Regions from separate parts of the Alteromonas stellipolaris genome, predicted to be linked through region 1. Evidence: predicted binding sites of a transcription regulator. Region 1 holds the regulator's gene; the other holds the start of a gene.

Evidence for each region. The regulator ArgR, encoded in region 1, controls arginine synthesis, uptake and breakdown. The targets are predictions, from matches to a motif close to ANTGAATANNTATTCANT.
Region 2: gltB (glutamate synthase large subunit) is a predicted target of ArgR. The motif match lies at 1,824-1,841, and genes of this name have one in related genera.

The regions. Positions count from the first base shown of each region.
Region 1 covers NZ_CP013926.1:4,008,736-4,025,179, forward strand. The annotation lists gene AVL57_RS16980 (NADH:ubiquinone reductase (Na(+)-transporting) subunit D) at 1-437, opposite strand, end outside; gene AVL57_RS16985 (Na(+)-translocating NADH-quinone reductase subunit C) at 448-1,212, opposite strand; gene AVL57_RS16990 (NADH:ubiquinone reductase (Na(+)-transporting) subunit B) at 1,202-2,404, opposite strand; gene AVL57_RS16995 (Na(+)-translocating NADH-quinone reductase subunit A) at 2,407-3,747, opposite strand; gene fabV (enoyl-ACP reductase FabV) at 4,224-5,402, opposite strand; gene bamJ (BamJ family beta-barrel-assembly machinery protein) at 5,790-6,410, opposite strand; gene ppc (phosphoenolpyruvate carboxylase) at 6,644-9,265, shown strand; gene katG (catalase/peroxidase HPI) at 9,371-11,560, opposite strand; gene mdh (malate dehydrogenase) at 12,173-13,111, opposite strand; gene argR (transcriptional regulator ArgR) at 13,344-13,808, shown strand; gene AVL57_RS17030 (TonB-dependent receptor plug domain-containing protein) at 14,576-16,444, shown strand, end outside.
Region 2 covers NZ_CP013926.1:3,659,903-3,676,346, forward strand. The annotation lists gene arcB (aerobic respiration two-component sensor histidine kinase ArcB) at 1-1,359, opposite strand, end outside; gene gltB (glutamate synthase large subunit) at 2,010-6,476, shown strand; gene AVL57_RS15665 (glutamate synthase small subunit GltD family protein) at 6,491-7,906, shown strand; gene AVL57_RS15670 (hypothetical protein) at 8,183-8,650, shown strand; gene AVL57_RS15675 (helix-turn-helix transcriptional regulator) at 8,650-8,874, shown strand; gene AVL57_RS21435 (pectate lyase family protein) at 8,996-10,711, opposite strand; gene AVL57_RS15680 (pectinesterase) at 10,674-15,131, opposite strand; gene AVL57_RS15685 (TonB-dependent receptor) at 15,230-16,444, opposite strand, start outside.

The sequences.
Region 1 (16,444 bases):
ACCAATACGAATGAGTAACCCAAACCGTTACCAATACCATCTAAAAAGCTCATCAGAGGTGGGCTCTTCATTGCATAGGCTTCAGCACGACCCATTACGATACAGTTAGTAATAATCAAACCAACGAATACTGACAGCTGCTTCGAAATTTCGTACGAGTAAGCTTTCAATATTTGGTCAACTACGATTACCAATGACGCAATAATAGTCATTTGGATGATGATACGAACGCTCGATGGAATCTGGTTACGAATCATCGAAATAAACAAGTTCGAGAACGCAACAACCGTCGTAAGCGCCAAAGACATTACCAAGGCTGTTTCCAGCTTAGTAGTAATAGCCAGTGCTGAACAAATACCTAGTACCTGTAAGGCAATTGGGTTGTTGTCCATAATTGGCCCAAAGAGGGCCTTTTTCATTTCTTTAGTATCTGCCATGAGACTCCCCTTATGAACGCCATGCCTGATTCTTCAGGAACTGGCCGAAGCCTTGCTCGCCTACCCAATAACGAATTGTGTTTTCAACACCGTTACTGGTTAGCGTAGCACCTGAAAGCGCATCAATAGTGTGTGGATTACTTGGGTTTGCGTTTTTAACTACACGGATAGCGACTTCGCCATTCTCGAATAATTCTTTACCGTCCCATTTGTCCTGCCACGCTGGGTTTTGCACTTCGCCACCTAATCCAGGTGTTTCTTTTTGTTGATAGTAAATCAACTCACGAACTGTTTCGCCGTCGGCGTCAAGTGCAAGAAAACCGTACATAAGATCCCATAGACCACTACCGTGCACAGGCAAGATAATGCGAGATACATCGCCAGCTTCGTCACGAACCAAATAAACACTGGCAACATTAGGGCGACGTTGGAAGCCAACGTTACTGTTAGTTACTTTTGTGCTGTATTCAGTTTGCTTCGCTGCTTTATACATATCGTAATCTGGCTCAGGCGCTTCTACAAACTCACCGCTTTCCAAATCAACATAGCGAGATTCAATCTTTTCGCTGTATGTACTTTCGATTGCTTTACCCGTCATACCGGTTTCGTAAAGCCCTGCTGCATTCAAAATGTTGCTCTTTTTATCAAGCGACGCATTGGTTTGCTGTAACGAGCGCAAACCTACTGCTGCGCCAGAAACGACAATTGAACACACAAGACAAACGGCAACTACAACGCCAATCGTTTTTCCTAAAGATTCTTTCTTAGCCGACACGAGCTACCCTCCGCTTGATATTACTTTGTGCGACGAAATAGTCGAACAGTGGCGCCCAAAGGTTGGCAAAAAGAATGGCCAACATTACACCTTCTGGGAAGGCTGGGTTTAGCACACGTACAAGTACTGTCATAAAGCCGATGAAAATACCGTATGCCCACTTACCTTGGTTGGTAAACGATGCAGACACAGGGTCTGTCGCCATAAAGAACATACCAAAGGCAAGACCACCAATAACGAAGTGCCAATAGGCAGGCATTGCAAACATGTAGTTGGTATCGCTACCAATCATGTTCAGCAAGGTGGCAAACACGGCTACACCGATTGCTACGCCAGCTACAATTCGCCAGCTTGCAATACGCATGTACATGATGAACAAGCCACCAATTAGGATAGCCAATGCAGATACTTCACCCGCAGAACCTGCGATAGTACCGAAGAAGCTGTCAAACCAAAGGTCCATGTTAGCGTAATCAAGCGCGCCTGAAGCTGCTTGGCTTAATGACGTTGCACCCGAGTAACCATCAGCAGCAACCCAAACTTGGTCGCCAGAGATTTGTGCAGGGTATGCGAAGTATAAGAACGCACGACCAGACAATGCGGGGTTAAGGAAGTTACGGCCAGTTCCACCGAAGACTTCTTTAGCGATAACCACACCAAAGGTAATACCTAATGCAACCTGCCAAAGCGGAATAGTTGCCGGTAGGGTTAATGCGAAAAGTACCGAGGTAACGAAGAAACCTTCGTTAACTTCGTGCTTACGTACCGAAGCAAATAATACTTCCCAGAAGCCACCAACAATAAAGGTAACTGCATAGATAGGTAACCAGAAGCAGGCACCGTAGAAGAACATGCCTAGTAAACCAGAATTCGCTAAGTCTCCACCTAAGGCGGTGAATAACCCTGCTTGCCATGTATCAGGAAGTGTACCGGCACCAGCAGCAATAGCTTCTTGCGCTTGGAAACCAATGTTGTACATACCGAAGAACATGGCTGGGAATGTTGCTAACCACACCAAAATCATGATGCGTTTAAGGTCAATGCTGTCACGCACGTGCGTGTTAGCTTTGTTTACTTTACCAGGAGTATAGAAAATAGTTGCCGCTGCTTCATACAGTGCATACCATTTTTCGTGCTTTCCACCTGGCTCAAAGTTCGGTTCAATCTTTTCTAAATACGCTTTTAAACCCATGACTAACCCTCTTTCTCAATCGTGGTCAAACAGTCGCGTAAAATCGGGCCGTAGTTGTATTTGCCTGGGCATACATAAGTACACAAAGACAAATCTTCTTCGTCCAACTCTAAACAACCCAATGTCTGAGCACTGTCACAATCACCAGAAATCAAGTCTCTAAGCAAAAGCGTAGGAATGATATCTAGGGGCATAACGCGTTCGTAATTACCAATTGGCACCATAGAGCGCTCAGAGCCATTGGTTGTTGTTGTCATATCAAACTTCTTGCTGCCACCTAAGTGACCAAGATAAGCGCGCGTGACGGAATGCTTGTCTGAACCAGGTGTGATCCAGCCAAGGAATTTCTTCTCGCGACCTTCTTTAAGCAGTGATACTTGGGTGTGAAAACGACCTAGGAAGCCGTGAACACCTTGTGCAGTTACGCCGTTTAACACGGAACCTGAAACGACACGTACGTCACCGTCTTGTTGTTCGTTTGCTAGCAACTCTTCTAAATCAGCACCGATAGAGGTACGAACAAGACGAGGATTTTTAGCAGATGGACCACCGATAGCAATAACACGGCGTGTGTCTAGCTCACCAGTAGTTAGCAATGCGCCAAAGGCCATTACGTCTTGGTAGCTAATGTGCCAAACCGTTTTGTTCAAACCTGCAGAATCCAAGTAATGGATATGTGTACCTGCTAAGCCTGCTGGGTGTGGTCCACCGAATTCTTCTACGTCTACTGCCGCATCGCCAGTTGCTACTGATGAGCCCGCTGCTTTACAAACGTAAACCTTGCCGCCACTTAACTGCGTTAACGCTTTTAAGCCGTTCACGAAGTCGTCGTTGCGCTCAGCAATAATCACCGCTGGATCCGCGGCTAGCGGATTGGTGTCCATTGCTGTAACAAAGATTGAATTTGGTACCGAGTCAAGGGCTGGAGATTTGCTAAATGGACGCGTACGTAACGCTGTCCACATTCCTGACTCAACAAGGATTGATTGGAGTTGCTCCCGCTCAGTACTCGCGATTTTGTCTGCAGCAATTTTATCAAAGCTAACTGCATCGCTGCCGCTAACTTTAACTACTACTGATTGCAAAACACGCTTTGCACCACGGTTTACCTCTACCACTTCACCCGCAGCTGGAGCAGTGAACTTAACGCCAGGATTCTTTTTGTCTTCAAAAAGCATCTGGCCTTTTTTCACTACATCGCCAACTTGGACGTGCATGGTAGGACGCATACCCACATATTCTTCTCCCAGAATGGCAACGCGTGAAACAGCAGACCCTTCAGCGATCTCCTGCTTCGGCGCTCCCTCTATTGGGAGGTCGAGACCTTTCTTGATTTTTATCATATGTAATCGCACTACTCTAATAGAAATACTCTTTTGCATGACCGCAGAAAATCCTGCTTATCAGCATGCAAAAGCGTACTATTTTTAAGGTGTAGAACACCTTTAATATTTAGATTGACGGAATTTACTTACTGTTACGGTCAGCCTGTTATGAAGCCGTAACTTACATTCCAAATGTACAAGCGACGTTATACGCCTTTTCTTTTATAGACCAACAGTGAAAATTCACACTTATTTTTGTTGTTGTATTACTGCAATAAACGCTGTTGTTGAGTAGGAGTAGAATAGACCCCTACTTAATTTCGGGATTTTAGCATTAACCGAGCGGTTTGTGCCACGCAAATCATAGATAAAGAGCAACTTTTCTATAATTTAATGTAAACCCCATTTACGTTTAAGTAGTAAGTAAACAACGAAAAAGCCGTCTGATTCGACGGCTCTACTCAATATTAGGCTTATTTAAGTATAGTAAACCTTTACCATTTCACGAGTGGGTCAATATCCTGTTCGTAATCAACACCTTCAATATCAAAACCAAACAGTTTTAAAAATTCGTGATGATAACCAGCATAATCGCTTAGCTCATGAAAGTTTTCTTGCGTCACTTTGTCCCATAAGGCTTGAATTTTAGCTTGCGTAACGTCATTGGTTTCAATGCCGTCCATGCGATAACGGTTTGCCTCATCTAATGTGGGTGTATCACCAAATAGGCAGGTAGTGAACAAACCATGTATTTGTTCAATACAGCCCTCATGGGTACCGTCACGCTTCATCACTTCTTGCATTAACGAGATATAAAGCGGCATAACAGGAATAGCAGAGCTGGCCTGCGTGACCAAGGCTTTCAACGAACTTACATTCGCTTCAACCAATAATTCGGTATTTTTGCCAATAATAGCAGCAGCGGCTCTGTCTAAGTCTTCTTTCGCTTTTCCAATGGTCGCCTGACCGTAAATAGGCCAAGTTAGGGCTTTACCAATATAAGTGTACGCGGTGGTTTTACAACCTTCGGCAAGTACACCCGCGTCGGCAAGCTTATCCATCCAACGCTCCCAATCTTCTCCGCCCATCACTTTAATGGTGTTTAAGATTTCGTCATCGTTTGCTGCCTCTAACGTGACATCATGTACTTTATCTTTGTCGGTATCGTAAGTTTTGGTGGTGTACTCACGCCCTACTGGTTTAAGGGTAGATTTGTATACCACGCCCGTATCTGGGTCTGTTCTGCGCGGTGACGCTAAACTATAAATAACAAGGTCGACCTTGCCCATATTAGCTTTAATCTTATCTATCGTTTGCACTTTAATTTCATCAGAAAACGCATCACCATTGATGGTGTCAGCATAAAGCCCTTTTTTAGACGCCTGCTGATGGAACGCAGCTGTATTGTACCAGCCCGCTGTACCTGTTTTGCGTTCTGTTGGCGCTTTTTCGAAGCAAACACCAAGGGTTTTTGCACCATAACCAAATGCAGAAGTAATACGCGATGCCAACCCATAACCGGTTGAGCTGCCAATGACTAGCACGTTTTTAGGGCCATCACCTAAGCTGCCTTTTTCTTCAATATAGGCAATTTGTTGTTCTACCGACGTTGCACAACCCACAGGATGTGCGTTTGTGCAGATAAAGCCTCTCACTTTAGGCTTGATAACCATAATCATTTTCCTTTTTTATGCGTGCGCCTATTGTAAACGTGCAAAGGCTTATAACAACTCGGAGCAGATGACATCAATATAAGCACCGAACACCTTATTCATCAAAAAGATACACATGTACAAACGGGTAGCGCAGTTCGAAAGCGTTTTTAAAGTCTATATCGAAAGAATATCTTGGAACGCTATGTAATGTATACGAAAACAAAAATGATTAGCGGCTATTGCGCTAGAAGCAAATGAATAAGCGAGGGGTGAAGCTATAATATGAACTGAAAAGTAAGTAAGGCAGGGACAGAAAAGTTAAGTGTGAAATATGGCGTTGAATGAATCATAACTAAACATGAATAAAAAGGTGAGCCCCCACAAGAGCTCACCTTTTTGTATGAATTAACCTAAGATATCAAGCAATTCAACATCAAAAATTAACGTGCTGTAAGGTGCGATTGCTGCACCAGCACCTTGCTCTCCGTACGCAAGGTCGTGTGGTACATATAAACGCAGTTTAGCACCAACTTTCATAAGCTGTAGTGCTTCAGTCCAGCCTCTGATCACGCCGCCAACTGGGAATTCAGCCGGTTGACCACGATCGTAAGAGCTGTCAAAAACGTCACCTGAGGTTAGTGTACCGTGGTAGTGAACGCGAACGGTGCTATCTGCAGTTGGCGTTTCGCCATCGCCTTCAGCCAATACTTCGTATTGTAGGCCAGACTCAGTCACCTGAACTTCTTCACGCTTTGCGTTTTCTTCAAGGAACTTAACGCCTTCTTCAATAACCGCTTTGCTGGCTTCTTCTTTCTCAGCTTGCATACGCTTATGGATTTCGCCGAATGCATCACGTAGTGCGTCGTTGTCAACCTGCGGAGCTTGACCCGCGAAAGCATCTTTTAAACCTGTCACTACTGCGTCAATCGCTAAACCTTCAAAAGGATTAGATTGCAATTGTTGACCCATTTGAAAACCAATGCCGTAACTTGCTTGGGTTTCTACTGTGTTGAATGTATCAGTCACAAGAACTCCTGAAATTAAATTACAAATGCAGTACAAATTTCAAACAAACCGCGTTTCACGAATATGTTTCTGCATTTTCCGGTGCAAGAGTGTAGCACACCAGAATTTATCTTGCCTTGAGCATTAAATAGATGGGTGCAAATGGAACAAAATATTGTAAATTATAACGCAAAGTGGTTTTACAACTTGTTAAGTACTTAGTATGGTGAAGGCCATATAATTGGGAGGATAGCATGCACACTCATTACGATGCTGAACTAAAAGATACAGTTAGATACCTTGGCAAAACGCTAGGTGAAACCATCAAAAACCAATTAGGCCAAGAGTGGCTTGATCGCATTGAGAAGATTCGAAAAGACGGCCGAGCGTCTTATCAGGGAGACACGAGTTGTAGTGACGAACTGAAAGAAACTTTCAAAACGATGACTGACAGCGATTTGTTGACGGTAGGTCGTGCTTTCGCACAGTTTCTAAATCTAGGTAATATTGCTGAGCAAGAATATAACAGTGCAATGAACGTTGACGCGTCTATTGATGCATTGTTTAAACATCTAGATAAGGCCGAACTCACGGCTGATAAAGTGCAAGAGGCAGTAGGCAAGTTAAATATCGACTTAGTGTTAACTGCACACCCTACCGAAGTAACACGTCGCACCCTTATTCATAAACACAAAGAGCTAGCAGACTGCTTACAAGAGGTTCATCAAGAATCACTCACTGGCGCAGACAGAAGCAAAGTTGAAACCCGTGTTGCTGATTTAATTAGTCAGGCTTGGCATACCGAAGAAATTCGCTCTGTGCGCCCTACCCCTGTAGATGAAGCTCGCTGGGGATTTTCAGTTATTGAAAATTCACTGTGGGAAGCCGTTCCTGATTTCTTGCGCGAGCTAGATGGCCGTTTGCATGAAGACTATAACGTGTCGCTTCCGCTAGATGCTTCACCAGTACAATTTAGTTCTTGGATGGGCGGTGACCGCGATGGCAACCCGTTCGTTACCTCTAAAGTTACCGAGCAAGTATTATTGTTGGCCCGTAAACGTGCCGCGAAACTTTTCGCTTTAGACTTAGACCGCTTGCAAGTTGAGTTGTCTATGTACGACTGTAATGACGCACTGCGTGAAAAAGTCGGCGATGCAAACGAACCTTATCGCGCCTTACTTCGCCCATTACTAGACCGCTTTATAGCTACCCGCGATGGTATTGCTAACTATTTGGCCGGTAATAACCCTGATACGTCGAACTGGATCGAAAGTAACGACGAGCTATTAGAAGCGCTACTACTTTGCCACCAGTCACTTATCGATTGCGGTATGGGTGTGGTAGCGAAAGGCTTATTGCTAGATACCATTCGCCGTGCTCATGTGTTCGGTATTCACTTACTTCGCTTAGATGTTCGTCAAGATTCAGAACGTCATGCTGATGTATTTAGCGAACTGACGCGTTACCTTGGACTTGGTGATTACTCACAATGGAGCGAAGAAGATAAACAAGCCTTCTTGCTACGTGAGCTTGGCTCGAAACGCCCGCTATTCCCAGCTCAATGGGGCGCATCAGAGGATGTGAAAGAAGTACTAGATACTTGTAAAGTAGTGGCTAAACACAGTAAGCACGGTTTTGGTATCTACATTATCTCGATGGCTAGTGAGCCATCAGACGTACTTGCAGTTCAATTACTATTAAAAGAAAGCGGTGTTGATTGGCCAATGCCAGTAGCGCCTTTGTTCGAAACGCTTGATGACTTAAATAACTCGCCAAGTGTTATGCGCAAATTGCTTTCTATTGACTGGTACCGTGGTTATGTGAAAGGCCGTCAGTTCGTGATGATTGGTTATTCAGATTCAGCCAAAGATGCTGGCGCACTAGCGGCAGGTTGGGCTCAGTATCAATCGCAAGAAGCGCTTGTAGCTATTGCTGAAGAGTTTAACTGCTCACTTACCTTATTCCACGGTCGTGGCGGTACAATTGGTCGTGGCGGTTTACCTGCACACGCGGCTATTTACTCGCAGCCTCCAGGTTCATTAGAAGGTGGATTCCGCGTTACTGAACAAGGCGAAACCATTCGTTATAAATTCGGTATGCCCAAACTGGCCAAACGAAGCTTAGGCATTTATGCCAGCGCGATAATTGAAGCCATGTTGTTCCCACCCCCAGCGCCAAAAGAAGAGTGGCGTGAACTTATTACCACTATGGCGGGACAAGGTCGTGATAACTATCGCGGCACAGTTCGCCATGATAAGGATTTTGTGCCTTATTTCCGCGTGGCTACGCCAGAGCAAGAACTAGGTAAGCTACCACTAGGCAGCCGACCTTCAAAGCGTAAACCACAAGGTGGTATCGAAAGTCTTCGTGCTATCCCTTGGATATTTGCATGGGCACAAACGCGCCTTGTATTACCGTCATGGTTGGGCGTAATGCGCGCTATCGATAGCGTGAAAAATGCCGAGAATGAAAAAGTCGTGAATGAAATGTTTGCCGAATGGCCATTCTATCGTTCACGCCTTTCAATGCTGGACATGGTATTCCATAAAGCGGATCCACGTATTAGTGAAGCCTACGATGAGCGTCTGGTTCCAGAAGAGCTTAAGCATTTTGGAGCAGCCCTTCGAGAGGAACTAAAAGAGAGTATCGCTTCATTGCTTGAACTCACTGGCGAAAACGACATCATGAAGGCTGACCCGCTGGGCAAAGAATCGATGGAAATTCGCGCCGCTTATTTGCAGCCACTTCATTATTTACAAATCGAGTTGCTAGATCGAATTCGTAAAGCAGGAGATGATGCACATAATCCTGATTTGGAGCGTGCCATGATGGTGACTATTACAGGTATCGCAACTGGTATGCGCAATACAGGTTAACACCTAAATTAATAGGTACATAGCCATGCTATTTAAACAAATAGTACAAATAAAAAAGCCCGCTTAAAGCGGGCTTTTTAGTGAGATTACATTACAAACTGAATGTTAAGCCTGTAATTCAAAGCGATCAGCATTCATCACTTTAGTCCAAGCACTAACAAAGTCTTTAACGAACTTCTCTTTGTTATCATCTTGCGCATAAACCTCAGCGTAAGAACGTAATATAGAGTTTGAACCGAAGACTAAGTCAACACGAGTAGCTGAATAAACTTGCTCACCAGACACTCTATCTACAATACCGTACGTGCTTTTACTTGTGGGCTTCCACGTGTATTGCATATCGGTAATAGTAGTGAAAAAGTCATTCGTTAGTGAGCCAGCACTTGCGGTAAACACGCCGTGTGCAGTGCCTTGGTAGTTCGTGCCCATTGCACGCATACCACCTACTAACACCGTCATTTCTGCAGCGGTTAACCCAAGCAATTGTGCTTTGTCTAACAACAGTTCTTCTGGTTTAACCACATAATCTTTTGGTAAGTAGTTTCTGAAACCGTCGGCTTGCGGCTCTAGAGGTGCAAAAGAATCAGCATCCGTCATATCATCAGTAGCATCACCACGACCTGCAGCGAAAGGAACATCAACACTGAACCCTGCCGCCTCGATTGCTTTCTCTACGCCTACGTTACCGGCCAACACTATGGTATCAGCTAGACTTGCACCGGCTGCCTCAGCAAGTGGTTTTAACACCGACAATACTTTAGCTAGTTTTTCCGGTTCGTTCGCTTCCCAGTCTTTTTGAGGTGCTAACTGAATGCGGGCACCATTAGCCCCACCACGTAAGTCTGAACCGCGGAAAGTTCTAGCACTGTCCCACGCCGTAGAGACCATTTCACTAATCGTTAAGCCCGAATCCGCAATGCTCGCTTTTAATGCATTCACATCATAAGACGTGCTGCCTGCGGGGACAGGATCTTGCCAAATAAGCGTTTCTTGTGGTACTTCAGGACCGATATAACGTACTTTTGGCCCTAAATCGCGGTGAGTCAGCTTAAACCAAGCGCGAGCAAATACTTCGCTGAAGTAGTCTGGGTTATTATAGAACTTCTCAGAAATTTCACGATAAATAGGGTCCATCTTCATCGCCATATCCGCATCGGTCATGATGGGGTTATAACGTTTTGAAGGGTCTTCAACATCAACAGGCTTGTCTTCCTCTTTAATGTCGATAGGCTCCCATTGCTCTGCACCCGCTGGTGATTTTTTCAATTCCCAATCGTAGTTAAGTAGCAATTCAAAGTAACCGTTATCCCACTGTGTTGGATTCGTCGTCCATGCACCTTCAATACCACTTGATACCGTATCGCGACCGATACTACGGGTCTCATGGTTCATCCAACCAAGGCCCTGCTCTGCAATATCAGCACCTTCTGGATCTGGTCCTAAACGGTCTGCACTTCCGTTACCATGACATTTACCCACCGTATGACCACCGGCTGTAAGTGCCACGGTTTCTTCATCGTTCATCGCCATACGGGCGAAAGTTTCACGAACGTGTAATGCGGTTTTAAGTGGATCAGGTTTACCGTTCACCCCTTCAGGGTTAACGTAAATTAGTCCCATTTGCACAGCCGCTAATGGATTTTCCATTGTTTCTGGGGTTTCAACATCGTCGTAACGCTCATCACTTGGCGCTAGCCATTCCTTCTCAGCGCCCCAGTAGGTGTCTTTTTCTGGGTGCCAAATATCGGCGCGACCGAATGCAAAACCATAAGTTTTAAGCCCCATGCTTTCATAAGCTACAGTACCAGCAAACACTAAAAGGTCGGCCCAGCTAAGCTTGTTGCCGTATTTCTTTTTAATTGGCCATAATAAACGGCGCGCTTTATCAAGGTTAACATTATCCGGCCAAGAGTTTAGCGGCGCAAAACGTTGGTTACCCGTAGACGCACCACCACGACCATCAGCAATACGATACGAACCGGCGGCGTGCCAAGACATTCTGATCATAAGGCCACCGTAGTGTCCCCAATCTGCTGGCCACCATGACTGAGAATCTGTCATTAGCGCAATCATGTCTTTTTTCAATTCATTAAAATCGAGAGATTTAACAGCTTCTCGATAATCGAAGTCATCACCCATTGGGTTTGTCTTCGTATCGTGCTGATGCAAAATGTCTAAGTTAAGCGCTTCTGGCCACCAATCCATATTCGTGCTGCCAGTAGCCGTAAGACCACCGTGCATGACGGGGCACTTTCTATCTGAATTATTAACATCGCCTAGCTTCGCGTTACTCATATTTGTTACCTCTTGCTGTCCGATAAGGGAAACCATCAATTCAATCTATCGATTGCTATAGTTTAATTCTAGTTTTTAGATTGTTTTTGTTACAGTGAGTTTTTTCGATGCTGATGAATAGGTTTAACGATTAGAACGAACTAAACCTAGTCACATTTAACCAATAAGCTTCAGCCGCTATTTGCAATGCTTACCATCTCAACCACTTAGAAATAGCGTAGACAATATCCACAAATTTTCTGTAACTTTTTTCTCATTTTTTATAGCGCTTTAAAAATAGCTTGATGCATTAGACAAAAAACTGGATTAGTAAGGTCGTAACAAACTGTCAGCAGCATGGATGCTGTCTTACAAAAAGGAAGTTTACTGAGTGGGGGAAATATGTAGCCACTCCCTTGCCAAGGGTGCGGCGGCGGAGCCTACATGGACGTATTTACGGCATGACGATTATGCAGATGCCACAAATAAAAAGGCAGGATTAGTAAGGTCGTAACAAACTGTCAGCAGCAAGGATGCTGCTGCCAAGCCTCCATGGATGGATACTCGGCGTGTTTGTGTAGAGCTTACTAATCCTGCCTTATACATGGGAGCAGCGCTCCCATATTCCTAGCCTTAGCCAGTTACGAAATCTACGCCTAGCTTGATATCGCCACGAAGGCCTTCAAGCATGTCGTTTTTCGCTTTTTCTTCAAATGCGCTTAGCTCGCCGTATGGCAAGATTTCTTCAACACCGTTTGCACCAAGGCGAACAGGGTGAGCGAAGAATGCTGCATCGTCGCTGTCGTCAGTTTGAACGTAAGTGTATTCAACTACGTTCTCACCTTGCATTGCTGCAACCAATGATAAGCAGAAACGTGCAGCTGCTTGACCCATAGATAGGGTTGCAGAACCGCCGCCAGCTTTAGCTTCAACAACTTCAGTACCCGCATTTTGGATACGAGTAGTTAGGCTTGAAACTTCATCATCAGAGAACTCAACACCTTCAACTTGCGAAAGCAAAGGAAGAATAGTTGTACCTGAGTGACCACCGATTACCGGTACGTGTACAGAAGCAACGTCTACGCCTTTAAGCTCAGCAACGAAAGTCTCTGCGCGAATTACGTCAAGGGTAGTAACACCGAACAATTTGTTCTTGTTATATACACCTTTTGCTTTAAGCGTTTCAGCAGCAATTGCCACTGTTGTGTTAACTGGGTTAGTAATAATACCAACACAAGCATCTGGACAGTTGTCAGCAACACCTTCAATAAGGTTCTTAACAATACCAGCGTTGATGTTGAACAAGTCTGAACGATCCATGCCCGGCTTACGCGGAACACCAGCAGGAATAAGAACAACGTCTGTACCTGTTAATGCACCAGCTAGGTCATCTTTACCGTGACCGGTTACTTTTACTGCAGTTGGGATGTGGCTCAAATCAACAGCTACACCAGGAACAACTGGCGCTACATCATAAAGCGCTAGTTCAGAACCAGCTGGCAATTGTGTTTTTAACAACAAAGACAGCGCTTGGCCAATACCACCGGCAGCACCTAACACGGCTACTTTCATACCATTTCTCCTATGGGATTACTCACGTATTTAAACGGAACGTCACACTAATGCAACGCGGGGGAAAACTCAATCATCTGATGGTCTTAATACGGCCATTTAAGGCATTTTTACGTCGATATTCACTATCATGCATGATTATGCAATTAAATTGCGCAAAGGTCACCTGTAAGGCACAATATAACATATATGATTATTTAACTTATTACCGCTAACTGATGTGCAGGATGCTATGGCCAACGCAAAACAAGAGCAACTGATTAAAGCCTTTAAAGAAATTTTGAAAGCGGAAAGCTATGGATCTCAAGGTGAAATAGTGGATGCCCTTAAAACTCAAGGTCATGACAATATTAGCCAGTCTAAAATTTCCCGCATGCTAAGTAAGTTTGGTGCGGTACGTACCCGCAATGCCCGTGGTGATATGGTGTACTGCCTTCCGCCTGAACTAGGCATGCCTACGGCTAAAAGCCCATTAAAGCAGCTGGTTCTCGATATTGTGCATAATAATGTGATGGTGATTATTCGCACCAGCCCAGGTGCAGCACAGCTTATTGCTCGTTTACTTGATTCATTAAGCAAAAAAGATGGTGTGCTTGGTACCATTGCGGGCGACGATACCATTTTTATCGCCCCAGCCGACGTGACACTTATTGAAGAGTTACGCCAACGGGTAGAAGACTTATTCGAGAACGTTTGAGGCTCTGCCTTGAGTTTTGAGCAAAAAAAACCGCCATCACAAGATGGCGGTAAAGAATTTGTACCAGGGAGATACAAAACAACTTGGTAGCTGTGCATTTAAATTATCACAGACTTAGAAAAGAGTAAGGAAAGAAAAGTAAAGAATTCGAAAAATAGAAATTAATTATAAATTTATAAAATCCAGCCTTTGATAAAAACAGGAAAATGTAAACTTAACTTTTAAAATTAAATAATATCACCATAATTAAAAAAACCTCAAGCATACCAACTTATGAATTCTAAAATCCACAACAATACCATTGTCATTAATTGTAATTACAGAAAATTCCTCTGACTTTTTCATCTGTACTGAAACGCCCCACCCACTTTTACTTAAACCAGACTTAACTACGCAGAATTTGCGCAAAGCCTACGTCAATCATGCACTAAACCTACACTATTCGCACACAAAAACTGCACACCACACACAGCCTCGCATTATTTTTGATTTCTCTTTTAACGAATATCCAGTGTTATCTTTAAATAAATATTAAGAGAGTAAAAGCAATAATTATTTTACCAATGTATAGAACCGTAAAGGTTTCATCACTCTGCGTATAATTAAAGTAAATTAGGTCTAAATAGAACAAATTATACACTTTGTAAATTGCCAAACAGCACGACGAAGTGCTTAATTCTCCCGACAGAAAACATCTGTTCAAAATAAAAACTAATAAACGTCTTTGTAATTACAACGTGTAATCACCTTCGACAAGGGGAATTAAAATGTTTAACACCAATAAACTCAGCAGTGCTGTTAGGCGAGGAATTTTACTGGCGAGTTCCGCTAGCATGTTTGCCGCGCCAATGGCCCTCGCACAATCAGATGACGAAAATTCAGCTGAACCTGTAGAAAAAATTCAAGTGACTGGCTCTCGAATTAAACGCGTGGATTTAGAGTCAGTTTCTCCGGTCACTGTTATTACAGCTGAATCTATCGCGTTATCTGGCGATACATCGGTAGCGCAAGTTTTACGTAACTCTTCAATTAACACCTTTGGTTCGTTTCGTGGCCAATCTGGTTACGGTAGCGGTGCTTCAGCTTCAAGCGAAGTAAACTTGCGTGGTCTGGGTGCGGGCGCAACACTCGTTCTTATGGACGGCCGTCGCCTTCCAGGTTTAGGGTACGATGGTGGTTCATCTTCTGATATGTCGATGATCCCGATGTCGATTGTTGAGCGCATTGAAATTCTTCGCGATGGCGCATCGGCCATATACGGTTCAGATGCTGTTGCAGGTGTAATTAACATTATTACCAAGAAACAGTTCGACGGCGTAAATGTAGGTTATAGCTTTGAAGATCCAGGTGCTGACGGTGGTAATTCCAGTAAGTACAATTTTTCTGCTGGTGTTACAAGCGACAAAGGCAGCATTGTATTCATTGCCGAGCATGAAAACACACAAGAAGTTAGCGATGTCGCGGTATCAGGTGACTATGCACTAAATAGCTATTCAACCTATAGCCCAGTGGCAAACTTCTACGATTCAGATGCAGGTGCATATCTTTATAACGAAGATTTGTGTGGCGATGTAGCAGACACATCTATTGAGTCAGACCGTTGTGGTTACTATTATGGCAATACCACGTGGCTTTACGGTGCGACTGAGAAAAACTCACTGATGACAAAAGTGGAATATGAGTTGGCAGAAAACTTACAACTCATCACTCGCTTCTCTGCAATGCAGACGTCTACAGATACTCGTTATGCTGCTACCCCAGTATCTACATCCTCGCTAACTATCGACGCCGATAATGCAATGAACCCATATGGCCAAGACGGTTCAGTCTATTTCCGTACCTCTAGCTTGGGTACGCGCGATACTAAAACTGAAAAAACCACCTTTGAAATGGTTTCAGGCCTTGAAGGCTATACCGAAATTGCTGGAAACGAGTGGGACTGGCAGGTTTATTACCAGCGCACATCAGCAAAAGAAGAAGTATTTGGCTACAACTTGGTTAATGATATCGTCGTACAAGATCTAATTGATACCGAGCAACTTGACTTATTCAACGTACAAGGCCTTAGCACCGATGATTGGTATGCTTATAACGCTGATCTTTTAACAAACGCTGATCATACTGGCACCTATCAAACTACCCAAATGCGCGACATTATCGATGGCAGTATTTCCGGTCAGCTTTTTTCAAATAACTTCATGACGGTTAGTGCTGTATTTGGTGCTGAGTACTCGTATCTTGATTTTGAACAGGTATCTGACCCTGAATCAGGTTTAGGCATTATCTCGGGCGGTTCGGGCGGTGACGACGTTTACGCAAGCCGTGAACGACAGTCATACTACACAGAGCTTGCCATTGAATTACCACATGAAGTAGAGGTCTCAGCCGCGCTTCGTTACGACGGCTATGAGCTTGAAGGTGATACGGGTGCTAGCATCTCAACCTCAGAGTTTTCAGATACGGTGCCCAAGCTCGGTATTAGCTGGCGCCCGACTGAATCACTTTTACTTCGCGCCAGCTGGGGAGAAGCTTTCCGTACCCCAACAATGAGTGAAATGTTCGCGACCATTTCTTACGGTTTCCCTGATGCCTACGACTCCTACTACTGCGATACCTTAGGAAACCCAGGTAGCGAT
Region 2 (16,444 bases), 350 kb from region 1:
CTCTTCTTCAGGTATGCCTACCCCAGTATCTTCAATCACAAAGGTGACGAACGCTAAGTCATTTTCAGGTTTGGTGGCTTCAATCGATAAGCTTACGTGACCTTTTTGGGTAAACTTCACTGCGTTAAACAGGATATTCCACAAAATCTGGCGCAAGCGCGTACCGTCTACTTCAACCAACCTTGGTAGAGGCTCTTTAATCGTGGTTTTAAGCTCTAACTGTTTATCACCGGCTAACAGTCGAATAATACTGCTTAGCTCTTCGGTAAAATCTCGAAGCGATACGGTCTTCAAGCTCAGTTCAACTTTGTCTCTATCTAGCTTATCAAGGTCGATAATATCGTTGAAGATATTGCCAAGGGTGATAGCACTGGCATAAATAGTACTTACCCAGCTAAATTGCTCTTCGCTTAACTCGGTATCGCGAAGCATTCTACTTAAGCCAACAATACCGTTTAGCGGCGTACGTAGCTCGTGGCTAATCGTGGCGATAAAGCGCGTTTTATCGGTACTGGCTTTCGCTGCTGCATTTTCTGCTTGTTTACGTTCAGTCATGTCTCGACCAAATGATAGCAAGCCTAAACGATTGCCTTCTTTATCGAAGAAAGGTACTCGCTTCATTTCGAAGTAGCGACGGCGGCCATCGGCAAAGCGCAGCCATAACTCTTCGGTGATACTGGCGTTAGTTTCCAGCACTTCGTGGTCGCTGGCGACTATTTGACGGGCTAGGTCTTCTTCATAAACATCAGTTGGCGTTAAACCAAGCAGTTCTTGCTCGGTCTTACCTGTCATGAGCTCTGCTATACGATTGCAGCCAGCAAAACGCCCTTCTTCATTTCGGTAGTAAATAAGATCTGGCGAGGCATCGATAATCGAGCGAAGTAAGGTAGACAAGCGGCGGGCTTGTGCTTCTTGTTCAGATTTATCCTGAATTTCACGCTCTAAGTCTTTAAATAAGGCTTCACGCTCTTCTTGCGCTAATTTACGCTGCTCAATTTCGTGATTTAATTGGCGAATATTAGTTTGCAACTCGCGGTTAAGAAAAACATCTTCTTCTCGCAAGCGCTCTAATTGGCTTACCACTTCTTTAAGATTGGTACGTGAGTTTTCTAACTGCTTTATTAGTTCGCTAAAAAAGTACAGCACCCAAGGTGCCGAAAGCATGGTTAGAATAACCGCGCTGATAAAGTCATCAGGTTGTACCGCACTGCCCATGCTTACACGAATTACGTAAGAGCCGCCAAGCGTAAATACCAGCGAAAATACCACGAACAGAATACTTAACTTAAGCGTACCAAAGCGCTGCACAAATTGTGCAAAGCGAATAGCCCAAGAGTCATTTGGAGAATCTGAATGCATGAACGACTTATTTTTAGGATTATTTTCGACATATCCTATCAGGGTTTATGCATTACGGAAATGCTCACTGAGTTCGCAAATATTGAAGAGTGGCTGCGCGTTTGGGTGAATTGACTTACTACGGTGCATTATTTGTACAATACTGAATGATTCTGGTATCGTGTAAGAAAGGATTTACAACTACATAAAAATACAGCAAACAAGCCCTTGACTAGATATTAAACGCCTCAACATGAATTTTTATTCACTTTTGGCGATTTAAAGACACTTGCTATACTTTCATTGCCTACCAATAAGACGATATATTGGGTTATAACATTTTTGTTACAAAGATGAATTTATAAGTTTAACACCATGAAAATAGTGAATATTTTAAACTATATGCTAAATCTTTGTTATACCCCCTACTTTAGCGTTTGATTTTACATATCAATATAGGTATTTTGTACGCCCCGCAAAGCAATAATGCATAAAAATGCGGAACACGACTGGAATCCTCTAATAATAAATAACGACAAGAAAAGGCGCATAGAGCGGTAATAGTGCCAGCTCGACAAAAGACGTCTGAACAATGTTGTGATACGCAATACCTAGGCGCATCTACACGCAACGCACACCTTGCCCCAGTCAAAGGTTGAAGGAGTTAAGAGATGAGTTTATACAACCCCAACGATTCCCGGGATAACTGTGGATTTGGCTTAATCGCCCATACCCACGGAGAAGCTAGCCATACGCTAGTAGAGACTGCTATTCACGGTTTAGACCGTATGCAGCATCGAGGCGGTATTGCCGCTGACGGGAAAACCGGAGACGGCTGTGGTTTACTACTGCAGAAACCGGATGCGTTCTTCCATACTATCGCCGCAGAAAATGGCTGGAAACTCAGCAAAAAATACGGCGTTGGCATGATCTTTCTAAGCCAGGACCAGGCCCTTGCGCAAACTGCGCGTGAGGTGTTGAATGAAGAACTTGAAAAAGAAACCCTTAGTGTTGTTGGCTGGCGCGAAGTGCCTGTCGATCGCTCTGTTTTGGGTGAACTTGCTCTTACCGGCGTGCCACAAATAGAACAAGTATTTGTGAATGCACCAGCAGGTTGGCGCAAGCGCGATCTTGAACGCCGCCTTTATATGGTGCGTCGACGTGCTGAAAAGCGCCTTGAAAGCGATCCAGATTTTTACGTTGCCTGCCTATCTGGTTTGGTAACGATATATAAAGGCTTGGTAATGCCGAAAGACTTACCAGCTTTCTATTTAGATTTAGCCGACGAGCGTTTAAAAAGTGCTATTTGTGTATTCCACCAGCGCTTTTCAACCAACACGCTTCCACGTTGGCCGTTGGCTCAGCCGTTCCGTTTCTTGGCCCATAATGGTGAAATTAATACCATTAAAGGTAACCGAGATTGGGCAATGGCACGTGCATCTAAATTTGCTACGCCGCTTATTCCTGATTTGAAAGAAGCAGCCCCTTTTGTTAATACCGAAGGTTCTGATTCATCGTCACTTGATAACATGCTTGAGCTATTTTTAGCCGGTGGTATGGATTTATTCCGTGCCATGCGTTTATTAGTGCCGCCTGCATATCAAAACAACAAAACTATGGATAACGACCTACGTGCATTTTATGAGTTTAACTCAATGCACATGGAACCGTGGGATGGCCCTGCCGGTATCGTATTAACGAACGGTCGCCATGTGGCATGTAACCTTGACCGTAATGGTCTTCGCCCTGCCCGCTACGTTATCACTAAAAATGGCTTCATCACGCTTGCCTCGGAAGTAGGTATTTGGGATTACGAAGAAGCTGACGTTATTGAAAAAGGCCGCGTAGGCCCTGGTGAAATGCTAGCCGTTGATACCTACACAGGTAAAATCTGGCGTTCCACTGAAATTGATGAAGAGTTAAAAGCGCGCCACCCTTATAAAGAGTGGCTCGATAAACATATTCGTCATTTAACCCCTATTGAAGAACTTGATGCTTCACTGATTGGCAAGCGCGTTTTTGATGACGACACCATTTCGGTATTCCACAAGCAGTTCAGCTATAGCTATGAAGAAATTCAGCAAGTTATCAAGGTACTTGCGAAAGACGGTCAAGAAGCCGTAGGTTCTATGGGTGATGATACGCCAATGGCGGTCATGTCTTCACGCCAGCGTACCGTTTACGATTATTTCCGTCAGCAGTTTGCACAGGTAACTAACCCGCCTATCGATCCGTTACGTGAAAACCATGTAATGTCGTTAGCCACCTGTATTGGCCGAGAGCAAAACGTATTCAGCGAAACCTCAGGTTATGCAGACCGCGTATTGTTTAACTCGCCAATACTCATGTATACCGATTTAAAACAGCTACGTGAATTTAACCCTGATAACTACTATTCAGAAGTGGTTGAACTTCAGTACCAACCGCAAGAAGGCTTGAAGAAAGCCATCGAGCGTATCTGTAATGAAGTAGAACACTTAGTTAAACAAAAGCGTGCGGCGTTCGTGATTTTATCCGACCGCAACATCAGACAAAACCGCTTACCTATTCCAGCTGCTATGGCCGTTGGTGCAGTACAGCGCCGTCTAGTTGATAAATCACTACGTTGCGACGCTAACGTAGTCATTGAAACAGCCAGTGCCCGTGACCCTCATCACTTCGCCGTACTCATAGGTTTAGGTGCTACCGCGGTTTATCCGTTCTTAGCCTACGAAACCATTGAGCAGCTTTGTGAAAAAGGCGAACTCGACATTTCACCAATGCAAGCCACATTGAATTACCGTAAAGGTATTAACAAAGGCTTGTACAAAATAATGTCGAAAATGGGTATCAGTACCGTGGCGAGTTACCGTAGTTCGAAACTATTTGAAGCTATCGGTATTAACGATGCGGTAATGGATCTGTGTTTCAGAGGTGTTACCTCGCGCCTTCAAGGTGCCGATTTCGACGACTTCCAACAAGATACTGTTAACCTGAACCGTGTTGCTTGGTTAAAACGCAAGCCTGTTGATCATGGTGGTTTGCTCAAGTATGTTCACGGCGGCGAATACCATGCATATAACCCTGATGTAGTCAGCACACTGCAAAAAGCAGTAATGAGTGGCGAATACAGCGATTACCAACAGTATGCAAAACTGGTTAACGAGCGCTCTCCTGCGCACATTCGTGACTTGCTAGCGCTAGACCCACAAAGCGAGCCTGTTGATATTAGCGAAGTAGAAAGCGCGCAGAACTTGTTCCCGCGTTTCGATACCGCCGCTATGTCTATTGGTGCATTAAGCCCAGAGGCGCATGAAGCTTTGGCGATTGCGATGAACCGCTTAGGCGGGCAGTCGAACTCAGGAGAAGGTGGTGAACATCCATCACGCTTTGGAACTGAAAAGAACTCGAAAATAAAGCAGGTTGCTTCTGGTCGCTTTGGGGTAACACCGCATTACCTTGTGAATGCGAATGTTATTCAAATTAAAGTGGCCCAAGGCGCGAAGCCTGGTGAAGGTGGTCAGTTACCTGGCGACAAAGTGAATAAGTACATTGCCCAGCTGCGCTTCTCAGTGCCTGGAGTAACCCTTATTTCGCCTCCACCACATCACGATATTTATTCAATTGAAGATTTAGCCCAGCTTATCTTCGACTTGAAACAGGTGAACCCAACTGCACTGATTTCAGTGAAGTTAGTGTCTGAACCTGGTGTAGGTACTATTGCTACTGGTGTAGCAAAAGCCTATGCAGACCTTATTACAGTGTCAGGCTACGACGGCGGCACAGGCGCTAGCCCACTAACGTCGGTTAAGTATGCTGGAAGCCCGTTCGAATTAGGTTTGTCTGAAACACAACAAGCCCTAATTGAAAACGGCCTTCGCCATAAAGTACGCGTACAAACTGACGGCGGCCTAAAAACAGGCTTAGACGTTGTTAAAGCGGGTATTTTAGGTGCGGAAAGCTTCGGTTTCGGTACGGGTCCTATGGTGGCGTTAGGGTGTAAATACTTACGTATTTGTCACTTGAACAACTGTGCGACCGGTGTAGCAACACAAGATCAAAAGCTTCGTGACGACCACTTCATTGGTTTGCCAGACATGGTAATGAACTACTTTAAGTTTATTGCTCAAGAAGTACGTGAAATTATGGCCGCCCTTGGCGTGACTAAGTTTGACGACCTTGTTGGCCGTACTGAGCTACTTAAAGTGATTGACGGTGTGACTGCGAAGCAAAACCGCCTTGATTTAACGCCGTTGTTGGTAAGACCGAAAGCAGGTGAACATACCCGTTTATTCTGCTCGCAAACCACCAATGAGCCCGTTGATAAAGGTGTGCTTAACGCACAAATGCTCAAAGACGCACAACAAGCAGTTGTTGACGGCGAGTCACTTGAATTGAAATATCCTGTTCGCAATACTGACCGTTCGGTAGGTGCATTGTTGTCAGGTGAAATTGCCAAGCACCATGGTAACCACGACTTTGAAGATACACCGATAAAAGTGAATCTTACCGGTACTGCCGGCCAAAGTTTTGGTGTGTGGAACGCAGGCGGCTTGCACATGCATCTTGAAGGTGACGCCAACGATTACGTAGGTAAAGGAATGACTGGCGGTAAGCTTGTTATTCATCCACCAAGAAACATGACTTATAATGCGCATGAAAGTGCCATTATGGGTAATACCTGCTTATATGGTGCAACTGGCGGTAAATTATTTGCTGCAGGCCGAGCCGGTGAGCGTTTTGGTGTACGTAACTCAGGTGCTATTGCGGTAGTTGAAGGTATTGGTGACAACGGTTGTGAATACATGACCGGTGGTATTGTTGCTGTACTTGGCCCAGTAGGCGTGAACTTCGGTGCCGGTATGACAGGTGGTTTTGCGTACCTTATGGACGACAACGACGACCTCGATAACCGTGTAAACCAAGATCTTATTGAGATTATGCCTGTTGACGGTAAAGCGATTTTAGTAGAGCACTTACGTGGTCTTATTAATCAGCATTACGAAGAAACTGGCAGCGACCATTCGTTAGGCTTGCTAACCGATTTCGCGGCAACGCTGAAACGCTTCAAGCTTATTAAGCCGAAGACCAGTGATGTGAAGAACCTATTAGGCCACATCAGTCGTTCAAGCGCTGAATTGCGCATTCAGGCTCAGTAGGAGGAGAAAAGTTTATGGCAAAGAACGTATACCAGTTTGTCGATGTTGAACGTATCGATCCGCCGAAAAAGCCGATCATGGTGCGTAAACACGAGTTCGCTGAAATTTATCAGCCGTTAAGTCAGTCACAAACCGAAGGCCAGGCAGATCGCTGCTTGGACTGCGGTAACCCGTATTGCGAATGGAAATGCCCAGTACATAACTACATTCCTCAATGGTTAGACCTTGCCAATGAAGGCCGTATTATTGAGGCGGCTGAGTTATCGCACAAAACCAATAGCTTGCCAGAAGTATGTGGCCGTGTTTGTCCTCAAGACAGACTATGCGAAGGGGCATGTACCCTAAATGACGACTTTGGCGCGGTAACTATCGGTAGTATTGAAAAATACATTACCGATACCGCATTTAAAATGGGCTGGCGCCCAGATATGTCTGACGTAGTTTGGACAGATAAGAAAGTCGCTATTGTAGGTGCGGGCCCAGCCGGATTAGCTTGTGCCGACATTCTTGTTCGAAACGGTGTGAAGCCTGTTGTATTCGACAAGTATGAAGAAATTGGCGGCTTGCTAACCTTTGGTATTCCATCATTTAAGCTTGAAAAAGACGTGATTAAGCTTCGCCGCGAAATCTTTACCGACATGGGTGTTGAGTTTGTACTTAAGACTGAAATTGGTAAAGACATTGAAATGCAAACCCTGCTAGATGACTACGACGCTGTGTTCTTAGGCATGGGGACGTATAAATCGATGCAAGGCGGCTTTGAAAATGAACATGTACACGGTGTTCATGATGCCCTGCCTTTCCTTATCTCAAACACAAACCGCGTGATGGGTCTTGAAAAAGACGAAGCCGACTTTGTTGATATGAAAGGCAAACGCGTAGTGGTTCTTGGGGGTGGTGATACCACCATGGACTGTGTACGTACGTCTATCCGCCAAGAAGCCGACCGCGTAATATGTGCTTATCGTCGAGATGAAGAAAGCATGCCTGGCTCTCGCCGAGAAGTGGTTAACGCAAAAGAAGAAGGGGTTGAATTCATGTTCAACATTCAACCTTTAGACATTGCTGTTGATAGTGAAGGCAACGCATGCGGTGTTAAATTCGTAAAAACCGAAATGGGCCCACCGGATATTAACGGCCGTCGTCGCCCCGTTGAAATTGAAGGTTCAGAGCACGTGGTTGAAGCAGATGCAATTATTATCGCGTTTGGTTTCCAGCCTAGCCCTGCCCCTTGGTTTGCTGAGTTTGGCATTATGCTAGACGAAAAAGGTCGCGTACGCGCCCCTGCTGCCGGTAAATATGCTTTCCAAACATCACACCCGCAAATCTTTGCTGGCGGTGATATGGTGCGTGGTAGTGACCTTGTGGTTACGGCTATCGATGAAGGCAGAAAAGCTGCAGACGGTATTATGGATTATATTGGCGTTTAATATCGACATGTGAAACAGCACGTTAACCGTGCCTCGTTGCACGTAATCTATTTAAAAGCTCGCTTAGGCGAGCTTTTTTGTGGCCAGCATATCTAAACCTTCAAAGAAATCCGCCTAGGGTACTTTCACCTACTACAACATCGCCTACAACATACTTTGTAACAACCTACCACAAGCTTTCTACAAGCACAAATGTATAGTATATTTAACATCAAGTTATATTTAATATACACAAAGTAAAACTTAATCACCATTAATAGGGCGCGGAGAAAAATAATGATTTCGTTCAGAGAGAAAAGTTTGTGGGTGTCTTTGCTAGTATCTGCGGTGATCGCCTCTATCTTTGGAGATAGCGTATACACACTTATGTTTTTGCAACCAAATACTAGCCTAGATGACACCACCGCCCTCATCATGCGAATTACTATTGCCTTCATAATCTTAGAGGTAGCTTTACACATCGCGTTAGCAATGAACCAGCAAGAAGATGCTAACATCCCTGAAGATGAGCGAGAGCGTTATCATCGACTTACCGCAAACAATGCGGGCTACTGGGTGCTATCAGCTGGTATTGTTAGTTGTGTGATACAGCAGATGATCAATAACCATATCGATTTTGACGTGCAAAATAGCTATAGCAATTATGCTCTTGCACCTATTGAGCTAAAATTAGTCCTTATTTTTTGGCTCTCGGAAGTAACCCGATTTGGTACTGAGATTTACTACTTCCGGAAAGAAAGTTAATGACGGCTAAATACACAATTACCAACAATATAAGAACCTTACGCTTTCTTGTCGATGAAATGACTCAGCAAGAGCTCGCGTCAAAGGTGGGCGTTACGCGACAAACTATCATGGCAATTGAAAAAGGAAAATACTCCCCTTCCCTTGAAGTCGCCTTCAAAATTGCCTTGGTATTTAATAAGCCCTTTAATGAGGTATTTCAGTATTCGAAAGAGGGGGAGTGATGCCATTAATACGCTAAAGCTAATACCTTAGAGACGTGCGTTTTAAGATATTTTTCTGACATTCAAAAGCGCCATTATCTTCTCAATAATGGCGCTTTTCAACTCATCATCAGTTTGCGTATTAGTGTTTACCTGGAATAGCAGACATATCTTGGATAATCTTACCTACGCCAGAGTGATTAATAACACGCTGCTTCACGACATCTGCGTTTTCAAGCACATAATCGTAAGGTACTTCAAAACTTGATGTAGGAGTTGCATCTGGCCCAGCGACAACATCCCCTTCTTCAGGCTCAGACCACGTGACTCCCTCACCGAATACGTTACCCGATGTGTTCCAATACCCAATAACATCGGAGTAAAAAGATACTATTGGGTTTTTGGTATTCTCGAACACGTTGTTCTCAATTTGTAACTCAGCACCAATTCTCGAATTGATGGCGGTAGAGGATATTTGGTTATAGTAGTTATTATACAAATGCCCGTGGCCATAGCGAAATAATGGCAATCGAGATTCAATATTCTCAAAGCGATTGTGATGGAAGGTAATTAAGCGCTCAGTGCTTGCACTGCTAGTATCGCTTTCGGTATGACCGTGCAACGATGCCTTCCAGTGATCATGCAGATAATTGTATGAAATAGTAATATTTTTTGCGCCCCGTTTACTATCAACTAACCCATCGTAAAAATCTTTATCTACCGCTAAGGTGCTATATAACTCGTTATGGTCGATCCAAATATTGCTTGTGCTTGAACCGTCGTTATCACCTTCAATAGAGATAGCATCTTTACCTTCTGTAAGTACATGGTGGATACGTAAGTTGCGAATTATCACATTATTGGCACGTTTAATTAAAATACCAATTCCATCAAATTCACCTCTGTTGGCCACACCAATAATCGACACATCATTCATATCACGTATTTCAATGGCAGACCCCGTGCCTCCTGAGTTGGCATCAGTAATAGTGCCATCAACATAAATCGTTATCGGTGTATTCGCTGCACTTGCATTATCCAGTGCAGTCTTTAAATCCAAACCGTTATCCACAGTAACGACCGTTCCACCCGCTCCACCAGTTAAATCGAAACTATACTGTGCGAAGCCGCTTGCCGTAAAGGTAGGTGCCGGCGCAATCTCTGGTACATTGGGTGCTTGCGGTTCCCAGCCTTCACCATTGTTAAAATGAGAAAAAATATCACTTCGATTGGTAAGCGCAGCAACCTCACTCTCAGATAAAATGTACACGAACTCTCTAGCTGAAAGATCTAGTGGGTTACCGTTGATGTCCATACTGCCATACTCGCGCCAGCCTGCCGTCGATGTTGCTGGACTAGGATTGGTAGCGGGTTGGTTTCGAACGCCTTCACCCGCCCAGCCCCTAGTCGCTATGTGAGTATCAAATCGATTATTAATAAGGGTGATATTATCGAAGTAATCCGCACTTCCACCACTGCGTGCAATATAGGTTGAGTTATCAAGTACACCGTTACCGATAGGACCTGGTCCATGGGTAAATTGATTGTTCAGGAAAATAAAACCTTTATTGGTAATCTCAGGAACTCTCGCCTGCAGAATGTACCCACCTGCGGTGTCTTCCTCTGGATCTCCATTTTTAGAATCACCAATTGTTCGAATTTCACTCTCTTCAAACAACGCAGTATCAACATAGCCCCAGATGAAATCTACATTGCCTGCCACTAACGATTGGTAGAACCAACTAAAGCCTTTAAGCAAGAGCGTATCTTGTTCACTGACAAAGTTCATACGCACCGCGGTTAATCTTCCGGCATCGCTATTAAAATAATAGTGTTTCTGCTTGGTTTGAATAGGCATTACTTCGAATATGTGAATTTTTCAGAGTAAAGTTATTAAAGGTTAAGTCATCTACGCCCTCTATAAGAAACACACTTCTGCCGCCTGAAGGAGTCCCTGTTGAGGGCGCTTCGCTTTTGCCACTCCCGCTGTTAAAGCTTTCAAAGTTGTCGTAATAAACAAGGGTATTGTCACGGCTCTCTCCTTGCAAAGTAACCTTATTGTTACCCCGTAAGAACAGCATTTCTTGATATTCACCGTCTCTAATCGTGACGTTCGACGGTGTTTCAACAGGGACATTTTGCATAATGTGATTAAGCGCGCCCTGCACCGTGCGAAAATCGGCCTCAGCGTCGTCATCAACGACAATCGAATTGCCTGAAGGAGCGGCCTCTCGAGTACTAAAGGCCCAATCCGCATCTTTCCCAAGGCCTACAAACGTTTCTCCATTCAGAGTACCGCTGGTTAAGACGTTATCCCCAATAGATACATAGTAAGAATGACCGTAATCGAGTGCATTTGTATGCGGCTTAACTACAAGTGAATTCCCCTTAACGTAAACTGGACGATAATTAACTTTGCGTTGTCTTTCCTGGCCTTTGAAACCAATGTAGTCGGTATCACCAGCTACATTCACCACATCGACAAGCGTATCGTCAGAAGCGTTGTAAATGCGAATTTCACCGCTACTCCCTAACGTGGGCGTATCGTCAAACGTTAAGGTGAGTAGCGTATCGACATAAGCATTTTGATTGCCAGAACTGGGGATCGTATCCGCAGACAAATCACCATAAGCGGCCGTCGGCATAATAAATCCTTCCTCGACAGTAACAGCAATGTGCTTTACTAACGTGGGGTCAGAACCCGATGTGATTGTGACTATCGCATTTCCTTCAGCCGTAGGCGTAAGTGTCACCTGCGGGCCATCTTGAGCAATCGTTAATACATTGGCATCACTGGTTGTTACGGTAAATGTATCTTCGGTAATACCATCATCTTGCACTGCGGTGACATAGATAAACAACGGATCGCTACTGGTGGTGGTTTCCCAATTAGGCTCTTTATAATCAAGCGTAAGCTGAACCGGCTTTACCAACGGGTTTCCAACCTTGAGGTCATCTAATTCAAAAGATCTGTTGTTGGTAAAAATTCCTATTAAACCCGCTGCGTTATAGGTTGAATCCACAGTACTCCCCATGTTTTCACCATCAAGGTAAACCGTTAGGTTTTCACCATCCATGTCAAAACGTACTCGATACCACGTGCCATCAGTTTCCTCTTTTTCACCTAGCAAGATAGGTGATTTTTTCTGTACAGGACGGGCAATGCTCCCATCAGTACTAATCGCCACTTCAACTTGCGTGCTACTCGATGAATTTTGTATATTAAGTCCACCAGCGTACCAGTTGCCAGCACTAACATAACGCCCCATTAAGAAAAGTTGTTTGTTACGAGTAGTACTATTTTGACGCGGACGAATACGGGCTTCGACATAATAATTGCCGCTTTCAGGCAACCCACTTAGTGCCGTTTCTTTAACTAACAAAATTTCCCCGCCTTCGCCACCAGCGGTATAACGAAGAACGTTGTTGCCATCATCATCAAGAATATCGAATACGCCTTGAGGTCCGTTAGTGCCTGCATCGTCTGCAATCAGGGTAAAGTTATCCAATGAACCTTCTGCAAAATCGTCACAAAAATAAAGTTCAGGCTCGCTATCACAATTGAACTGACTATTGTTAGGCGCATCACCAACGTAGGCGATGACCACGTTATCAATCACTACTTTACCGCCACTTTCAGTTCGCATTTGAAGAAACGACGTGGGCGTTGCAACCAATCCTTCTATCGTCAACTTTTGGCCTGGTATGAGGGAGGTAATGAGTTCGCTGTAGAACTTAGAATCACTGCCATGTATCGACTTACCACTACTACTGGTATTGTTATCGACATAGATTTGGAAGTTGTTATTAGCTTCGGCATCTTCTATAGCAATCACATCCATGCTAATCGTGTATTCACGGCTTAAATCAAGCACGCCAGTCGTGGTGGTATCTTCAGCTGTGGTATCGATTTCAGGAGTGGTATTGCCCAACGTGAATCGAGCGCTGTCCATAGATAATTCGCCGTCAGTGATGGTAATACCTGAACCACCACCGGTAACACTATAAAAAGGCGTAGTAGCATCGGTCGCTTTATACTCTGCACTAAAGAAAGTATCGATATCGGTTTCAAACGTTTCATCTAACAATACATTCGCTTCGATATACTCAATATGAATATTGTCGATTACGACAACTGAGCCACTTTCGGTTCTAAATTGTAGGTATGAATTTGGTGTCGCTACCTGCCCCTCTACGGTCATGGTAGTCCCTGCTACTAAATCAACCACCGGCTCATTAAAGAAACGTGAATCTCCCCCTAAGTGTGAATTAGCGCTACCTGACGTATTATTATCTACGTAAATTTGGAAGTGATTATCGCCTTCGGTATCTTCCGCTGAGATAACATCGAATACCACCGTGTATGGCCGACTTAAATCGAGTGCGCCGGTAGAAGATGTATCGTCAGACGAGCTTATTACATCCGGCTCAGTGTTTCCTAACGTGAAACGACCACCATCCAGTTCAATACCGGTTGCAACCTGAGTTACAGAGCCGCCGGTAATACTAAGCATAGGAACTTGTTCACCCTCCCCATTTTCTATTGCAGCAAAATTAGTTGAAAATATATCTTCACTCTCTTCGGCAAAGCTGAGCGACAGGGGTAGCGATACACTTGGAATAATAACGGGTTCTTCAGGCTCGGTAGGATCCGGTTCTGACGGCGGAGGCGGTTCAACCGCATCTGCTATCGTCTCAATTTTTAAATTATCAATGGTAATCGTTGCACTTGAGTCTGTGCGTAATTGGAAGAAGCTATTAGTGATACTGCTGTCGAGTATTTTGGCATCTGGAGCCGTGGGATCACCACCGCCAATATCGTCGCCAGGCTCGTAGGTATAAGTGAAACGTTCACCCGCCACTATAGCGCCATCCGCTAAACCTTCACTCACAAATTTAGAGGCAGCACCATGTACAGAGTTATCTTGTCCTGTCGTGTTGTTGTCGACATAAAGCGAGAATGACCCACCACTATTATGAGAAATAACATCGAAGCTAATGGTAAAACCTTCACTCAGGTTGTAAATACCCGAGCCTACGGTATTAGATGAAGATGTGTTTGCACCAGGGTTTTGAGCGGCGTTTCCAATGCTAAACCGATCGCCTTCCAAGGTAAGCTGTCCTGTAGTAGCATCAACTAATGGGCTACCACCGGTAACGTAATAAAGCGCACCAGCATCAGGCTCGTCACTTAGACGTTTATATGAAGATGAAAAAAATGTATCTGTATCGGTATCAAAATTCTCTTCTAGTGCGGCTTGAATAGCGTTCGCGGCCTCCTCTAACTTCATCAATTGTGCGTCAGACTGTGCTTGAGTAAAAGCGAACAAATACGCTGCGGGATCGTCTTTAGCCAGACAACTTTCAACTTGTAGTGCTAACGCGTTAGTCGTGGCTTCTTCGCCCGATACCACACAAAGGCTGTATACATCGTTTACCGTATTGTAAGCCCGAGAAATAAGGTGCTCAGTCTGATCGTCATAATTTAACGTAATGACTTTTCTGCCAAATGAAAACGTGTAACTGCCAGTAACGTTAGTTTCGCCGTGAACCCGTACAAAACCACCTGCTAAATTTGTTTCATCGCTTGGTGTAAAGGTATAAGTGGCTTGAGAAACCGTACGCCCTTTAATGTTTGGGGCGTATATTTCCCCAGTAAATTTTGTCACATCAAAGGTATTTGGAAACAATGTACCAAGATCAGTTTCAAGATAATTGACGAAGTGAGTTACGGCAGTTGCTTTATCAACAAGGGTACTACTCGCCCCGCCAGCCGAGCCTAGCCAAATTTCTACGTCGGCGGCAAAATCAGCATCTGATTGATTAAAGAAATCACCAAGTGACTGCCCGTCATCAAGGGTGGCCACTGCCACATTAGCCGCGCTATCGCTAACCGATATACCGTTGCTAGCATCGCCATCAATATCTAACGATTGAAGCAAACGAATGGTATTCACTACCGATTGATTAAATGGGTTGTCGGTAGCGAATAAATCGAGAGGTGATATAACACTAGATGCTGGCGCATCAGGAAATATGAGGTCACCTATATGAAAGCTTAGTTGCTCACCTCTAAAATAAGAAAACTCTCCACTGGCATTGGTTACGCCATCGGGGACCGATGCAGATGTATAACCCAACCCCGACACCGGACTGTCTACAAACACCCCTGTTAATGCGGGATCTGGGGGAAGGGTGACATTAGTGTTGCTTTTTTCGCCGCAGGCGCTAATGAGAATAACACCGCCCACAAGGGCTGCTATTTTTGTGAGTTTCATAGTACTCAATCTCCATTTTCTACTGGGCGCACTACGTCTTAAATTGTCCGCTCCAGCGATATAGGGTGGATAAAGCCGGGTTACCCCAGCACAAACAATTAGTAGAACTTAATATTTACGCCAAGCTGATAGCTGCGGCCATACTCTTCCTTTTGAAACAGCACATTACCGCCACTTAAGGCATTGCCTTCGAAATAGCGCAAGTCGGCTTCATCGGTAAGGTTAATTGCATCGAAATAGACTTGGGCATAATCAGTGATGTCGTACTGAAGTTTGAAGTCGAGACTTTTCACATCGTCTTGATATTGGTCACCCCATACCTTACAAGCTTTTGGATCGTTCAAATTAGCAGTGCCTGGACAGGAGCCAATTTGCTCAAGAACTTCTGAGCGCATATTGCCAATCAATCGAGCCGAAAAGGTTTTACTTTCCCACCCTACAACAAGATTAAATGTTGTATCAGCCTGATCCGGTAAGGCCACAGTTCCCTGACGAATACTGCTATCTAAAGTGGCTTCGCTATCTAGCAAAGTCGCGTTGCTTTGCAAGAAAAAACCATTTTCAAAGTATTGATTGTAGCTAAGCTCTATCCCAAATACGGTGGCTTTGTCCCCATTAACGGTAATGTTGATTTCGTTGAGGTATAAGTCTTGTGGAATGACAAACTCGGTCACCTGATTAACCGGTAACGTAAGGGGAAGTTCATCAAGCGACATGCCTATACCGTTAACATCAACAATAAAATTATCGATGTCTTTGTAAAACACAGCCGCTTCCATGAATAGGTTTTCGCTAGGATACCATCCAATTGATGCATCGTAGTTAATCGAGGTCATTGCCAATAAATTAGGATTGCCAACATCTAATGCGTTGTCAGAGCCCAATACAAACTGGCTAAGCTGTTGTAACGAAGCGCCACCTTGGCTATCGTCACAGTCATCAGAGCCCGGAGGGCACAGCTCAATATCACTATCAAAAATGGCATATGCGCGTGCTTGTTTAAATGATGGACGCGTAAAGCTGGTCCATACCGCTCCCCGAACTAACAAGGTTTCAGAGGGCTCCCATTTCACATGTGCGCTTGGGAAAAACTCACTGTATTTGATGGTTGCATCAGGAAGAGGAATAGCAATATCTAACGTACCCGCTCCTGCCCCATTGAACTCAAAGTCATCGTTTTCAAGTGACATATAACCCGCAGATGAAAATTCTGTTTGTGCCCAACGAACGCCCGTTGTTAACGTAGCGTCAGCTCCAAGTGGAAGTTCCGCCATTGCGTAGACTGCTTGTGTATCTTCAACAATGCTGTAGTC